DNA from 2 places in the Pseudomonas sp. 15C genome. Region 2 is predicted to be linked to the other one. Evidence: predicted binding sites of a transcription regulator. Region 2 holds the regulator's gene; the other holds the start of a gene.
The links. Region 2 encodes sigma-54, which starts transcription at its own class of promoters, with help from an activator protein. Its sites were predicted from a motif close to ANTGGCATNNANNTTGCTNT; they were not measured.
Positions count from the first base shown of each region.

Region 1: the regulator sigma-54 is predicted to act here: its motif matches at 1,214-1,233, upstream of ACYYKW_RS16330 (circularly permuted type 2 ATP-grasp protein).

Region 1 covers NZ_JBUDGD010000030.1:18,902-26,238, forward strand. The annotation lists gene ACYYKW_RS16330 (circularly permuted type 2 ATP-grasp protein) at 1-1,181, opposite strand, end outside; gene ACYYKW_RS16335 (ribonuclease E inhibitor RraB) at 1,667-2,014, opposite strand; gene ACYYKW_RS16340 (hypothetical protein) at 2,227-2,460, opposite strand; gene speE (polyamine aminopropyltransferase) at 2,666-3,541, opposite strand; gene ACYYKW_RS16350 (PLDc N-terminal domain-containing protein) at 3,783-3,974, opposite strand; gene ACYYKW_RS16355 (hypothetical protein) at 4,047-4,577, opposite strand; gene ACYYKW_RS16360 (ankyrin repeat domain-containing protein) at 4,664-5,182, opposite strand; gene ACYYKW_RS16365 (long-chain-acyl-CoA synthetase) at 5,279-7,117, opposite strand.
Region 2 covers NZ_JBUDGD010000029.1:36,515-43,851, reverse strand. The annotation lists gene mlaE (lipid asymmetry maintenance ABC transporter permease subunit MlaE) at 1-3, opposite strand, end outside; gene ACYYKW_RS16090 (ATP-binding cassette domain-containing protein) at 3-812, opposite strand; gene ACYYKW_RS16085 (KpsF/GutQ family sugar-phosphate isomerase) at 1,088-2,062, shown strand; gene ACYYKW_RS16080 (KdsC family phosphatase) at 2,062-2,586, shown strand; gene lptC (LPS export ABC transporter periplasmic protein LptC) at 2,595-3,167, shown strand; gene lptA (lipopolysaccharide transport periplasmic protein LptA) at 3,154-3,699, shown strand; gene lptB (LPS export ABC transporter ATP-binding protein) at 3,699-4,424, shown strand; gene ACYYKW_RS16060 (RNA polymerase factor sigma-54) at 4,610-6,103, shown strand; gene hpf (ribosome hibernation-promoting factor, HPF/YfiA family) at 6,177-6,485, shown strand; gene ptsN (PTS IIA-like nitrogen regulatory protein PtsN) at 6,497-6,961, shown strand; gene rapZ (RNase adapter RapZ) at 6,964-7,337, shown strand, end outside.

The DNA.
Region 1 (7,337 bases), on a different contig from region 2:
TTGGCTTTGATACGCTCGCGAAAGGCATCGATTTCCGCCGTCGTCGCGGCCGGCCCCACAAGCATTCCGTAACCGCCGGAGCCCTGGGTTTCCTTGACCACCAGATCTGGAAGATTGGCCAGCACGTGGGACAGTTCAGACGGGTTGCGGCATTGCCAGGTCGGTACGTTTTTCAGGATCGGTTCTTCATCGAGGTAGAAACGGATCATGTCGGTGACAAACGGATACACCGACTTGTCATCCGCGACGCCAGTGCCGATCGCGTTGGCGAGCACGACATTGCCGGAGCGGTAGGACGACAGCAGCCCCGGCACGCCAAGCATCGAATCCGGATTGAAAGCCAGCGGATCGAGAAAGGCGTCATCAAGGCGTCGATAGATCACGTCGACCGCTTTCGGGCCATCGGTGGTACGCATGAACACCTTGTCGTCACGCACGAACAGATCCGCGCCCTCGACCAGTTCCACGCCCATTTCCCGCGCCAGAAACGCATGCTCGAAAAACGCGCTGTTGAAGCGCCCTGGCGTCAGCACCACCACGCTCGGGTCGTCGATCGGGCTTGAGCTTTTCAGGGTGTCGAGCAACAAATTCGGGTAATGATCGATCGGCGCGATGCGCTGGGCCGAAAACAGCTCGGGAAACAGGCGCATCATCATCTTGCGGTCTTCGAGCATGTAGCTCACGCCGCTCGGCGTACGCAGATTGTCCTCGAGCACGTAATAGGTGCCGTCGCCGTCGCGCACCAGATCGACGCCGGAAATGTGCGAATAGATATCGCGGTGCAGATCCAGGCCTTGCATCGCCAACTGGTATTGCTCGTTGGCCAGTACCTGTTCGGCGGGAATGATCCCGGCCTTGATGATGCGCTGCTCGTGGTACAGGTCGGCGAGAAACATGTTCAGCGCCTTGACCCGCTGAATGCAGCCGCGCTCGACGATCCGCCATTCGCTGGCAGGAATGCTGCGCGGGATGGTGTCGAAAGGAATCAGGCGCTCGGTGCCCTGCTCGTCACCATAGAGCGTGAAGGTAATCCCGGCGCGATGGAACAGCAGATCGGCTTCTCGCCGTCGTTGCGCCAGCAGTTCATCCGGCGTATCGGCCAGCCATCGGGCGAACTCGCGATAATGCGGGCGAACCTGGCCGCCGGCATCGTACATCTCATCAAAATAGGTGCGGATCATGCCGTACTCCTTGTCACCCGGACATACAGGCCTTCGCAAGGCCCGTGCCATCGGCATAAACGCTTTGATTTCAATCGGTTGGATATTCACATCGCAGACACCGCACCATTCCTGTGCGACAAATGCTCCAACAGGATTGCCCCCGCTTCATTGCGACGCATTGCAACGCCTATCACCAGCATAGTCAGAACTGATTTCACTGCCCGGCGCGGCGTACGGATAATCCGCGCATTCGCTGCAAAACTTCGCCGTCAACAGCCTCGCGAAGTCGCCCGCTCAACTGACCTGGACTGCTCCGGCAGCCCGCCCGCTGTAGCCCTCAAGGGATTCAGTCGCGTATCGCTCTTCCCTTTTAGCCACCCTCTCCGGTGGCTTTTTTTTGCCTCGGATTCTTGTTTCAGGGTTTTGCCACAGCGTTTGCGCAGGGCACAAACTACAACGGCCGACCCAAAGGTCAGCCGTTGCTCAACAAGTCTTGCAAGCGATCAGTTCAAACGGTGGCGGTTGCGCACCTCCTGCTTGACGCCCCAGCCCTCGATGATGCCGCCCAGCGGTTCGACCACGGCGGAAAAGCCCTGCTCGAAATCACCGATATCGTCATAAGTCGCGTACATGACCTTGCTGAGTTCCAGCGACCAGGCGCCGTCGTCCCGCGCGCTGACCTGGGCATTGATGGATTCACCGCGATAGTTGCCTGCCGCCCTGCGCGCCCGCTCCTCGTCCGGGAAAATGGCGTAGAACTCGATGGGATGAAATCTTGAAAAATCGAAACCGCCTTCTTTCATGCGGCGCAGAACATTGCTGCTGATGTCTTCTTGATAGGCTGTGCTCATGAATCGTCCCCCTCGCATAGATGGATAGACTTTCCGTATTCCCGCCCCGGGCCTGTGGCCTAAGTACGTCGACAACGCTGCGGTTGCATGCGGGAAACAAGCATGTAGCTGACAAGACCAGACCTTAGCGATCCATTCGCTGATCTCCCTTGCAGAGTAGCCGCAAGAGAGCGGCGCTGCCAAGGCCTGGTTTACGAGATGACAGGAAGTGTTCAGATTGGCGTGATGCTGCGGATCTCGATGCCGTTCTGGGTCTTGAGGTTTTTAACGCCAGCATCGGCGGTGCGTCCTTCCAGATCGTTCAGATCCAGTTGGGCAGCCACCGGAAGGAGCCTTTCCTTGATCAGCCGGGCGGCTTCATCGTCGGTCGGGCATTCCTCACGTTCGAAGATTTCATCAACGATTTCACCATGATCATCCACGAAAGTGACTTTCCACTTTTGCATCAGTGCCTCCTCGATCAACCCGTAGATGGGCTTACCTCTATCTGGACGTTTTGCCGCGATAGTTGGTTCAAAAGGATTACACAGGGCGATGATCAAATTGCAGGAGTGAGTCTGCTCGCGATTGCGGTTTGCCAGTCACACAGATATCGACTGATAAACAGCTCTCGCGAGCAGGCTCACTCCTACAGCGGTACTGTGTTGAAAATCAGTTATTGCCCGGCTTGTTGATCGCCTGCAGCACGTATTGCGGCAAGGCGAATGCGCCGATGTGAATTTCCGGGTTGTAGTAACGGGTGACGATGCCGCTGCCGATGAAGCGCTGTTGCAGGGTCTCACGGCTGAGTTTGCGGTAGGCCGGGTTGGTCGAGCCCCAGGCGAAGGTCATCGAACCGCCGATGTAGGTCGGCACCGCCGCCTGATAGAAATGCCAGTCCGGGAACAGGCTGTTGAGGCGACCGGCGGTGGTCTTCACTTCGTCGATCTGCATGAACGGTGTGCCGTTCTGCGTGACCAGGATGCCGCCCTCGTTTAGGCAGCGGTGGCAGGCCTGGTAGAAGTTCTCCGAAAACAACACTTCGCCCGGGCCGATCGGGTCGGTGGAGTCGGAGATGATCACGTCGAATTTTTCCGTGGTGGTGGCGACGAAACGCATGCCGTCGTCGATCACCAGGTTCAGGCGTGGATCGTCATAGGCGCCGGCGGAGTGGTTCGGCAGGAACTCTTTGCACATGTCGACCACGGTGCCGTCGATTTCGACCATGGTGATGTGCTCGACGCCAGCGTGCTTGGTCACTTCGCGCAGCATGCCGCCGTCACCGCCACCGATGATCAGCACACGCTTGGCGCTGCCGTGGGCGAGGATCGGCACATGGGTGAGCATTTCGTGGTAGATGAATTCGTCGGCTTCGGTGGTCTGGATCACGCCGTCCAGCGCCATCACCCGGCCCATGCGCGGGTTCTGGAAAATCACCAGATGCTGGTGTTCGGTGCGCACTTCGTGCAGCAGTTTTTCCATGCGAAAACGCTGGCCGTAGCCTTCGTAGAGGGTTTCCAGGTACTCGCTGGTTTTGGTGACGGTCATGGTCAAGTGCTCCGATGAAATGCGCGGGCGCCAATCGTGGGGAACGATTGCCCGGGAAAGGCGCGCATTCTACGTTGCCGAAGATGACAGGTCGAACCTCACTTCACCGTCGGAGCACAATCCTTTGTAGTAGTGAGCCTGCTCGCGATTGCGGTTTGCCAGCCACAGAGATATTGACTGATAGATAGCTATCGCGAGCAGGCTCACTCCTACAGGGTACTGCGGTGATCCTGACATCAGGTCAGACCCGCACATTGCCCCGCGGTCCGGCAATCGCCCAGATGATCAGGCCCAGCACCGGCAGGAGGATGATCAGCAGCACCCAGACAATTTTCATTCCGGTGGACGCGCCGCTTTTCAGCACATTGATGATGGCCCAGATGTCGAGGGCGAGGATGATCAGGCCGATCAGACCGTTGAACGTGGAACCCATAATGTCGCTCCAGAATAGTGGCATGCACTTCTAGGATAGACGGCCTTGCGCAGGGTTCCGTTTTATTGCGAATCAGACGTAAACGGCGACCTTCAAGGCTTCGAGTGCCGGTGCAGCGCTGATGCCGAGTTCGGCGCACAGCTCCAGTACGCGCGGCACGTCGTTGCCGTAGACCAGCACCATCTGCAGTTCGTCGTCGAGCAACTGGCTGAAATTCATCAGCGTGTAGCCGCCATTTACCTTGTTCAGACTGCTCATCTGCACCTGAATGCGATTGAGCGCGGTCAGGGCTTCGGTCCTGGCCAGTTGCTTGGGCTTGAGGTTGAAGTCCACGCCGGGCCCGAACGAGGCGACGATTTGTGCGAACAGATCAGCGTAGGTATCGGCCTGGAACAGCACGGTTTCAGGCAGGCTGCCCACCACCACCCACTCTCCCAACGGAATCGGGAAAGTGTCGTCGTAATTGATGTCCGGGTTGGCGGTCAGAAAGGCGTCGGCATCGGCGTAGGCTTGCGCCGCTTCGTCTGCCACTTTCAGGATCTCGTCCTCGCCCATGCAGCCGGAGCTGATTTTGCTGATGAGTTCGACGAGTGCGGCTTTCATGAGGGCGGATCCTGTGGCGAAGGGAGATTTCAAGGGCGCGAAGGATAGCGCATTCTCTGCTTCGCCACAGTCCGGCGGGGCGGATTTCAGCCCAACAGCTTCTCGAGTTGCGCGGTGGTATCGACGGCACCCATGGTCCGCGCTGCGTCGAGCGCGGTAACGCCATTGGCATCCTTGGCCTTGGGATCGGCGCCCTTGCTGATCAGGTAATCGACGATTGCAACACGATTGAACATCGCCGCCATCATCAACGCGGTACGGCCATCAAAGGACGAACCTTCGATCTCGGCACCTGCTTCGACCAGCGCTTTGACCACCGCCAGATCACCTTTGAACGCGGCGCCGGCAATCGGGCTCTGGCCATTGCCATTGCGCATTTCCGGATCAGCCTTGTGCTTGAGCAACACATTCACGGCATCGACGTGACCGTAGTAGCTGGCGAGCATCAGCAAGGTGTCGCCCTTGCTGTTTTTCAGGTTCACCGGCAAACCGGCCGTCACCAAACGATCAAGCATTTCGGCATCACCGTCACGCGCCTTGTTGAAGACCTGCTCGGTGAATTCGGCAGCTTCTTCCGGGGTCATCTGGCGGCTTTGGTCGGACATGGGGCAACTCCACTTCGGTCAATCGGAAAGCCGACAGTTTCCCGAGGCAGAGGAAAACTGTCACCCTCTTTTTCCACAGCACAGCGATAGCCGAAATCAATAACGATGCTTGCCCTCGAGAATTTCCGCCAGCACCGGCTCGGTGACTCGGCTATACGTCTGCGTGCCGGGCAGCCACGCATAAATCGGGTCGCCCCCCGTCTGGCTGGGGTCGAAGCCTTCATTCTTGAGACGGGTTTTCTGGTATTTGAAGGTGCCGGTGGTTTCCATTTTCACCTTGACCCGCAGGAACAACGGCACCGCATAGGACGGCAGGCGCTCGCGGGCGAAGGCCAGCAGCTCGGCGAAATCCAGCGTCGCCAGGGATTCCGCTGGAGTGATTGCCGCCATCCCGGCGCGGCCGTTGGTGTCGGGGATTTCCACGCCGTACGCCACCGCCTCGGAGATGTGCGAGTGTTGCAGCAGGAGATTTTCGACTTCTGTGGTCGAGACGTTCTCGCCCTTCCAGCGATAAGTGTCACCGAGGCGGTCGACAAATTGCGCATGACCGAAGCCGATGTTGCGCAGTAGATCGCCGGTGTTGAAATAACGGTCACCTTGGGTGAAGACGTCTTGCAGCACGACCCTGGCGGTTTTCTGCGGGTCGGTGTAGCCGTCCAGCGGGGCTTTTTCGTCGATCCGCGCCAGCAACAGCCCCTCCTCGCCCTTGCCGACCTTGCGCATGAAACCATCGGCGCTGCGCAGCGGCTCGCCACTGTCGTGATCGTAGGCCACCAGCTCCCAGGCCATCAGCGAGAAACCGATGGTGTTGTCAAAGTTGAGCACGTTGGTGAAACCGATATTGCCGTCGCTCGCCGCGTACAGCTCGCAGATGTGCTCCACAGCAAAACGGCTCTTGAACTCGGCCCATGCGCCGGGGCGCAGACCGTTGCCGATCATCTTGCGTACATCGTGACGACTGTCGTCGGCACTCAGGGGCTGATCGACCAGATAGCGGCACAACTCGCCGACGTAGCCGATGGTGGTCGCGCGATAGCGGCGTACGTCGTTCCAGAACTGACTGGCGCTGAATTTGCGCCGGATCGCAAAACCCGCGGCGCCGTTGACCGCCGAACCCCAACACACGCACAAACCGGTAGCGTGGTATAGCGGCAAGGTGCAATAGACGACGTCGTCAGAGCTCATGTCGAGGGCGATCGTGCCGAAACTGGCGGAGCTGCGCATCCAGCGCCCATGCTTGAACACCCCGGCCTTGGGCAGGCCGGTGGTGCCAGAGGTGTAGATGTAGAAACACGGATCGTTGCAGAAGATCTGCTGGCTGCTCGGCGGGTTGTCGCTGCTGGCATCGGCGCTGGCGCTGATCAGGTTGATGAAGCCGTCGGGCGCGATGCCCGGATGGCTGAAGGTGTCCTGATCGGCCACGAACCAGATGCGTTGCGCGGCAATCGACACTTGCTCGCGGACGGCGGCAAACGCAGGCAGCAACTCGTCGCCGACCACGATCGCCACCGGAGCGACCAGATTGACACTGTGAATCAGCGTATCGCGGGTCTGTGCGGTATTGAGCAAGGCACTGACCGCGCCGACCTTGGCCAGCGCCAGAATGGTCACCAGCAATTCCGGGCGGTTCTCGATAAACACCGCCACTACGTCGCCCTTACCGATGCCCTCCCCGCTCAGGTAGTGAGCGATGCGATTGGCCCATTGATTGACCTGCGCGTAAGTCAGCCGCACATCGTCCTGCATCAATGCCGGGCCGTCGGGGTTGCGCAGCGTCGCTTGTTCGAACGTCCAGCCAAGACCGCAGCTCTTCGTCGGGTCCGTGACGTTGGCCGCTTTCATGCCCTTGACCACCCGCGGGATGGCTTTGGCAATCATCGGCAGCTTGCGGAGCATCATGCCCCAGGTAATCGTGTCGCTTGGCGCGTGACGCATGAAAGCTCCCCGTTCGACCTTGGCTGGCCGATGTTTTTATTGTCGGGCCTGGCTTGAAGCAACCGGCGCCTTCGAGCGCGGGTCGAGCTTGAAAATACGTCAGCGCTTTGCGGGCTGTACACGCGGTTTTTGCAATGTTTTGTATCCGCCGGTCGCGCGGCCCCAGCGACGATCTTCACTCCGGAATTTGGTTCCATGGTGCCAGGAATAATCCCGCAAA
Region 2 (7,337 bases):
CATCAGCGCTTCCCCAGAAGATCTGCGCGGTAATCCGTCGCTGGAAAATGGTACGGCACCGGGCCATCGGGATCGCCGGTCATGAACTGCCGGATCCGTGGTTCGTCCGTGTTCATCAACTCGTCCGGAGTCCCCTGCCCCAAGACCTGGCCGTCACCGACTATATAAAGGTAGTCGGCGATGCTCGCGGTCTCGGCCAGATCGTGCGACACCACGATACTGGTGATGCCCAGCGCATCGTTGAGCAGACGGATCAGGCGGACCAGCACGCCCATGGCAATCGGGTCCTGGCCGACGAACGGTTCGTCGTACATGAGGATCTGCGGATCCAGGGCAATCGCCCGGGCCAGCGCGACGCGACGCTTCATGCCGCCCGACAGCTCGTCCGGCATCAGCTCGATGGCTCCGCGCAGACCGACCGCCTGCAATTTCAGCAGGACGATGTCGCGGATCATCTCTTCCGGCAATTCGGTATGCACGCGCAGGGGGAAAGCCACGTTCTCGAACACATCGAGATCGGTGAACAGCGCGCCGCTCTGAAACAGCACGCCCATGTGCTTTCGCGCATCGAACAGATCACTGCGCGACAGCGTCGGCAGGTTCTGGCCGTTGACCCAGACTTCGCCGCTGGCGGGGCGCAACTGGGCGCCCATCAACCGCAGCAGCGTGGTCTTGCCACACCCGGAAGGCCCCATGATGCCGGTGACCTTGCCGCGCGGGATGCGGATATCGACGTTATTGAAAATGCTGCGCGCACCGCGCTTGAAGGAGACTCCCTTCAGCTCGACCGCGTAGGCGTTATCGGCACTCATCTAAACTCCTTGCGATGCAGCCTCTCACTCGGACGCCTGTCTTTGGTTAAAAAGTACATACATCCCGGGCAGGCCGAACTGGCGGCGAACTATATCACTGCAACGGCCGCGCGCCCAAGGCTTGTGCCAGCCCGTATTCAGCGATGTGACAGGTCTGCAGCGGCTTTTTCCGGCTTTTGGTAACGAGGAATGACAAAGCACGACGAACTTGCGTGAGGCTTTGCAACATAACCGCTATAATCGCCGCCTTTTCATCGGGCTATACGATTTCTGACATGAGCCAATCCAGCGACCTGATTCAATCGGCACAACGCACCATCCGCCTCGAAATGGAAGCCGTACAAGGCTTGCTGCCCCATATCGACGCCGATTTCGTACGCGCTTGCGAGATGATTCTGGCCAGTAAAGGCCGTGTAGTCGTGGTCGGCATGGGCAAGTCCGGGCACGTTGGCAACAAGATCGCCGCGACCCTGGCCAGCACCGGCACCCCGGCTTTTTTTGTCCACCCGGCCGAAGCCAGTCACGGCGACATGGGCATGATCACCCGCGATGACGTGATTCTGGCCCTTTCGAACTCCGGATCGACCAACGAAATCGTCACCCTGCTGCCGTTGATCAAACGCCTGGGCATCCAGCTGATCAGCGTCACCGGCAACCCGCAATCGCCATTGGCCAAGGCAGCCGAGGTCAATCTCAACGTGCACGTCGAGCATGAAGCTTGCCCGCTGAACCTGGCACCGACCTCTTCGACCACCGCGGCACTGGTCATGGGCGATGCCCTCGCCGTGGCGCTGCTGGAAGCCCGCGGCTTCACCGCCGAAGATTTCGCCTTTTCTCATCCGGGCGGCGCCCTCGGCCGTCGCTTGCTGCTGAAAGTCGAAAACGTCATGCACGCCGGCCAGGAGCTGCCTCAGGTGCAACGCGGCACGCTGCTCAAGGACGCGCTGATGGAAATGACCCGCAAGGGTCTGGGCATGACCGTCATTCTGGAAGCCGACGGCAAACTCGCCGGCATCTTTACTGACGGCGATTTGCGCCGCACCCTGGATCGCGCCATCGACATTCGCAGCGCCACCATCGACCAGGTCATGACCGCGCACGGCAAAACCGCGCGCCCGGAAATGCTGGCTGCCGAAGCCCTGAAAATCATGGAAGACCATCGAATCAACGCACTGGTGGTCGTCGATGAGGAGGACCGCCCGGTCGGCGCCTTCAACCTCTCCGATCTGCTGCGCGCAGGAGTCATGTAATGAGCAACGAACTGCTGCAACGCGGCAAAGCAATCAAACTGGCGGTTTTCGATGTCGACGGCGTCCTCACCGACGGGCGCCTGTACTTCCTGGAAGACGGCAGCGAATTCAAGACTTTCAACACCCTCGACGGCCAGGGCATCAAGATGCTGATGAACGCCGGCGTAGAAACTGCCATCATCAGCGGTCGCAAGACTCCGGTGGTTGAGCGTCGAGCGAAAAACCTCGGCATCCCGCACCTGTTTCAGGGCCGCGAAGACAAACTGGTGGTGCTCGACGGTCTGCTTGAGCAACTGGGCCTAAGCTATGAACAGGTTGCCTACCTCGGTGACGACCTGCCTGACCTGCCGGTGATCCGCCGCGTCGGTCTGGGCATGGCCGTGGCCAACGCCGCTGACTTCGTCCGCGAACACGCCCACGGCGTGACCCGCGCCCGTGGCGGCGAAGGTGCCGCCCGCGAATTCTGCGAATTGATCCTGCGCGCCCAGGGCCGCCTCGATGCGGCCAATGCCGCGTACCTGTGAGCCAAGCCATGTTCAGTAAAAAATTTCGCACCCTCCTGCTGTTCGGCTGCATCGCGGCGATTTTCGCCGCGGTCGGCTACTGGAACATCAGCCCGGAACGCTTTCTCGACAAGCCGCCGGTCTCGACCGCCGAGAATCCGATCGACTGGTACGCGACCAATACGCATACCATTCAGTACCTGCCCGACGGCAAGGTGCAATACGAGATGACCTCGGACAAGGCCGAACACGTCAAGGCCACCGACATCACGCTGGTGACCAAACCCGACCTGAACATGTATCGCGGCACGGACTTTCCGTGGCACGTGACCAGTGAGCGCGGCGAAGTGAATTCCGGCGGCACCGAAGTGGAACTGATCGACTCTGTGCGCGTGAAGCGCACCGACGAAAAGAAACGCGACACCCTGATCACCAGCACCCGCATGACCGTGTTCCCGCAGCAGGAATATGCGCAGACCGCGCAACCCGTTAGAATCGAGGGCGCTGGCGGTGTGTCGACTGGCGTCGGAATGAAAGCGTACCTGAAGGACAGCAGGATACACCTGCAATCGAACGTAAGAGGACAGTATGAGGCTCGTTAAAACCCTCCCTATTTTGCTCAGTCTGGGCGCAGCACTGGGAAGCGTGAGCGCCTGGGCTCTGCCGAACGATCAGCAGCAACCTATCCGCATTCAGGCCGACGACGCCCAACTGGACGACAAGAACGGCATCGCGACCTACAAAGGTGATGTGATCATCACTCAGGGCTCGATGATCGTTAAAGGCAACACGGTGACCATCACCCGCACTCAGGCCGGTGACATCGATGTGGTGACTTCGGTCGGCAACCTGGCCTACTTCGAACAGCTGCAGACCGCCGGCGACACCAAGCCTGTACAAGGCTGGGGCGTGACGATCCAGTACCACGCCGCGCAGAATCGCGTCGTCCTGATCGACAAAGCCAAAGTGGTCGACAAGGACAACAACACGACGCAAGGCGAGAAAATCGTCTATGACACCGTGAAGAAACTCGCCAGCGCCGGTCGCGCTACCGGCAGCAAGGTCACCGAGGCGCGTCCGCGCATCGACATGGTGATCCAGCCGAAGAAGAAAACCGACGAGAAAACCCAGTAATGGCAACTCTGAAAGCTCAGCACCTGGCCAAGGCCTACAAAAGCCGCCAGGTCGTGCGGGACGTCAGTCTGTCGATCGACAGCGGCCAGATCGTCGGCCTGCTCGGCCCGAACGGCGCCGGCAAGACGACCTGCTTCTACATGATCGTCGGTCTGGTGCAGGCCGATCAGGGTCGCGTGCTGATCGACGATCTGGACGTCAGCCACCAGCCAATGCACGGCCGCGCCAAAGCCGGCATCGGCTATCTGCCGCAAGAAGCGTCGATCTTCCGCAAACTGTCGGTGGCCGACAACATCATGGCCATCCTCGAGACCCGTCAGGAACTCGACAAGGCCGGTCGCCGCAAAGAGCTGGAGAGCCTGCTGCAGGAATTCCACATCAGCCACATTCGCGACAACCTCGGCATGAGCCTGTCGGGTGGTGAGCGCCGCCGGGTGGAAATCGCCCGCGCCCTGGCCACCGCACCGAAATTCATCCTGCTCGACGAGCCGTTCGCCGGTGTCGACCCGATCTCGGTTGGCGACATCAAGCAGATCATTCACCATCTCAAAGCCAAAGGCATCGGTGTGCTGATCACCGACCACAACGTGCGCGAGACGCTGGATATCTGCGAAACCGCATACATTGTCAACGACGGTCAATTGATCGCCGAAGGTGACGCCGAGACTATCCTGGCCAACGATCTGGTGAAGGAAGTGTATCTGGGTCACGAGTTCCGCCTGTAAGCGCGAGCTGTTCGACAAGCTGCGCGGGTGCTGTATCGATCAAGCCGTTTTTTATAGCGCTTAATTGTTACAGCGCTCTAGGCAAACACTTCAGTTTCAGGCATATAATTTGCTTAAGTTTGGCGCTTCGGCGCCCTGTAGTGGATGGCGCATAGCGCCGGCGAATAAGGTGTTAAGCCCCTGCCATGAAACCATCGCTAGTCTTGAGAATGGGCCAGCAGCTGACGATGACACCGCAGCTGCAACAGGCCATCCGCCTGCTCCAATTGTCGACCCTGGATCTGCAACAGGAAATCCAGGAGGCTCTGGAATCCAACCCGATGCTCGAACGCCAGGAAGAAGGCGACGACTTCGACAATTCCGATCCGCTGGCCGACAACGTCGAGCAAAAGCCCAACACCGACATTCAGGAACCTTCTTACCAGGAAGCCGCGCCGACGGTAGACAATCTCGACGATGGCGAATGGAGCGAGCGCATCCCCAACGAGCTTCCGGTAGACACGGCCTGGGAGGATGTTTACCAGACCAGCGCCAGCAGTCTGCCGAGCAGCGATGATGACGAGTGGGATTTCACCACCCGCACTTCCGTCGGCGAAAGCCTGCAGAGCCATTTGCTCTGGCAGTTGAACCTCGCACCGATGTCCGACACCGATCGCCTGATCGCCGTGACCCTGATCGATTGCATCAACAATCAGGGCTACCTGGACGAAACCCTCGAAGAAATCCTCGACGCCTTCGACCCGGAACTGGACATTGAACTGGACGAAATCGAAGCCGTCCTGCACCGCATCCAGCAGTTCGAGCCCGCGGGCATCGGCGCACGCAACCTCAGCGAATGCCTGCTGTTGCAACTGCGCCAGTTGTCGGCAAAAACGCCATGGCTGGCAGAGGCCAAACGCCTGGTCAGCGACTATATCGACCTGCTTGGCGGCCGCGACTACAGTCAGCTGATGCGGCGCATGAAACTCAAGGAAGACGAGCTGCGCCAGGTCATCGAACTGGTGCAGAGCCTCAATCCGCGACCGGGTTCGCAGATCGAGTCCACCGAAGCCGAATACGTCATACCTGACGTCATCGTGCGCAAGGACAACGAGCGCTGGCTGGTCGAGCTGAACCAGGAATCGGTACCGCGTCTACGCGTCAACGCTCAGTACGCCGGTTTCGTAAAACGCGCCGACACCAGCGCCGACAACACCTTCATGCGCAATCAGCTTCAGGAAGCTCGCTGGTTCATCAAAAGCCTGCAGAGCCGCAACGAAACGCTGATGAAAGTCGCCACGCAGATCGTCGAGCATCAGCGCGGCTTCCTGGAGTACGGCGACGAAGCCATGAAACCGCTGGTCCTGCATGACATCGCCGAGGCGGTGGGCATGCACGAATCGACGATTTCCCGAGTGACCACACAAAAATTCATGCATACCCCGCGCGGTATTTATGAGCTGAAATACTTTTTCTCCAGCCACGTGAGTACCTCCGAAGGCGGCGAATGCTCGTCCACGGCGATCCGCGCGATCATCAAGAAACTGGTTGCCGCGGAAAATCAGAAAAAGCCGTTGAGTGACAGCAAGATCGCTGGTTTACTGGAGGCACAAGGCATTCAGGTGGCTCGCCGCACCGTCGCCAAGTACCGCGAATCCCTCGGAATCGCGCCTTCGAGCGAACGCAAGCGGTTGATGTAAGCCACGTTACAGCGTTCCAGTGGCAGGCTTTTCGGCCTGCCGCTTTATGCACTGGCAACGAAGGAGAAGCTGTATGCAAGTCAACATCAGTGGACACCAACTGGAAGTGACCGAACCTCTGCGCACCTACATCGGCGAGAAACTCGACCGGCTGGAGCGGCATTTCGACAAGATCACCAACGTGCAAGTCATATTGAATGTCGAGAAGCTCAAGCAGAAAATCGAAGCCACGTTGCATATTCCCGGCGGAGAAGTAGTCGCCAATGCCGAGCACGACGACATGTATGCCGCCATTGACCTGCTGACCGACAAGCTGGATCGCCAACTCAAAAAGCATAAGGAAAAGACCCAGAGCCTCCTCCAGGGCGCGACCGGTCGTTAACACCCTCATCCATGATCCGACTTGAAACCATCCTGACCCCCGGCCGTTCCCAAGTGAACGCGCCGGGCGGCAGCAAGAAAAAAGCCCTCGAACAGATTGCCAACCTGATCCACCGCGAAGTGCCGGATCTGGCGATGCAGGATGTCTTCGAGGCGTTGGTCGCCCGTGAAAAACTCGGTTCCACCGGTTTTGGCAACGGCATCGCCATCCCCCACTGCCGCCTCAAGGGTTGCGACGCCCCGATCAGTGCGCTGATGCACCTTGAAGCCCCGATCGATTTCGACGCGATCGATGGCGCCCCGGTAGACCTGCTGTTCGTGCTGCTGGTCCCGGAAGCTGCTACCGATGCACACCTGGAACTGCTGCGCCAGATCGCCAGCATGCTCGATCGCAAGGAAGTGCGTGAAAGACTGCGCAGCGCACCGAGCAACGAAGCCTTGTACCAGGTTGTACTGGACGAGCAGAACGGGCATTAATCATGCGCTTGATCATCGTCAGTGGCCGCTCGGGCTCGGGCAAGAGTACCGCGCTGAATGTCCTTGAGGACAACGGCTACTACTGCATCGACAACCTCCCGGCCGGTTTGCTGCCGGAACTGGCCGAACGTGCGCTGATCCACACCGAACTGGCGCAGCCGCTCGTCGCGGTGTCGATCGATGCACGCAATCTGCCGAGTCATCTGTCGCGTTTCCCCGAATTGCTCGAAGTGGTGCGTGCCAAGCATATCCAGTGCGATGTGCTGTACCTGGACGCCGACGAAGAGACCCTGCTCAAGCGTTTTTCCGAGACGCGCCGTCGCCATCCGTTGAGCAACGCCAATCGTTCACTGGCCGAGGCGATTCACGATGAAAC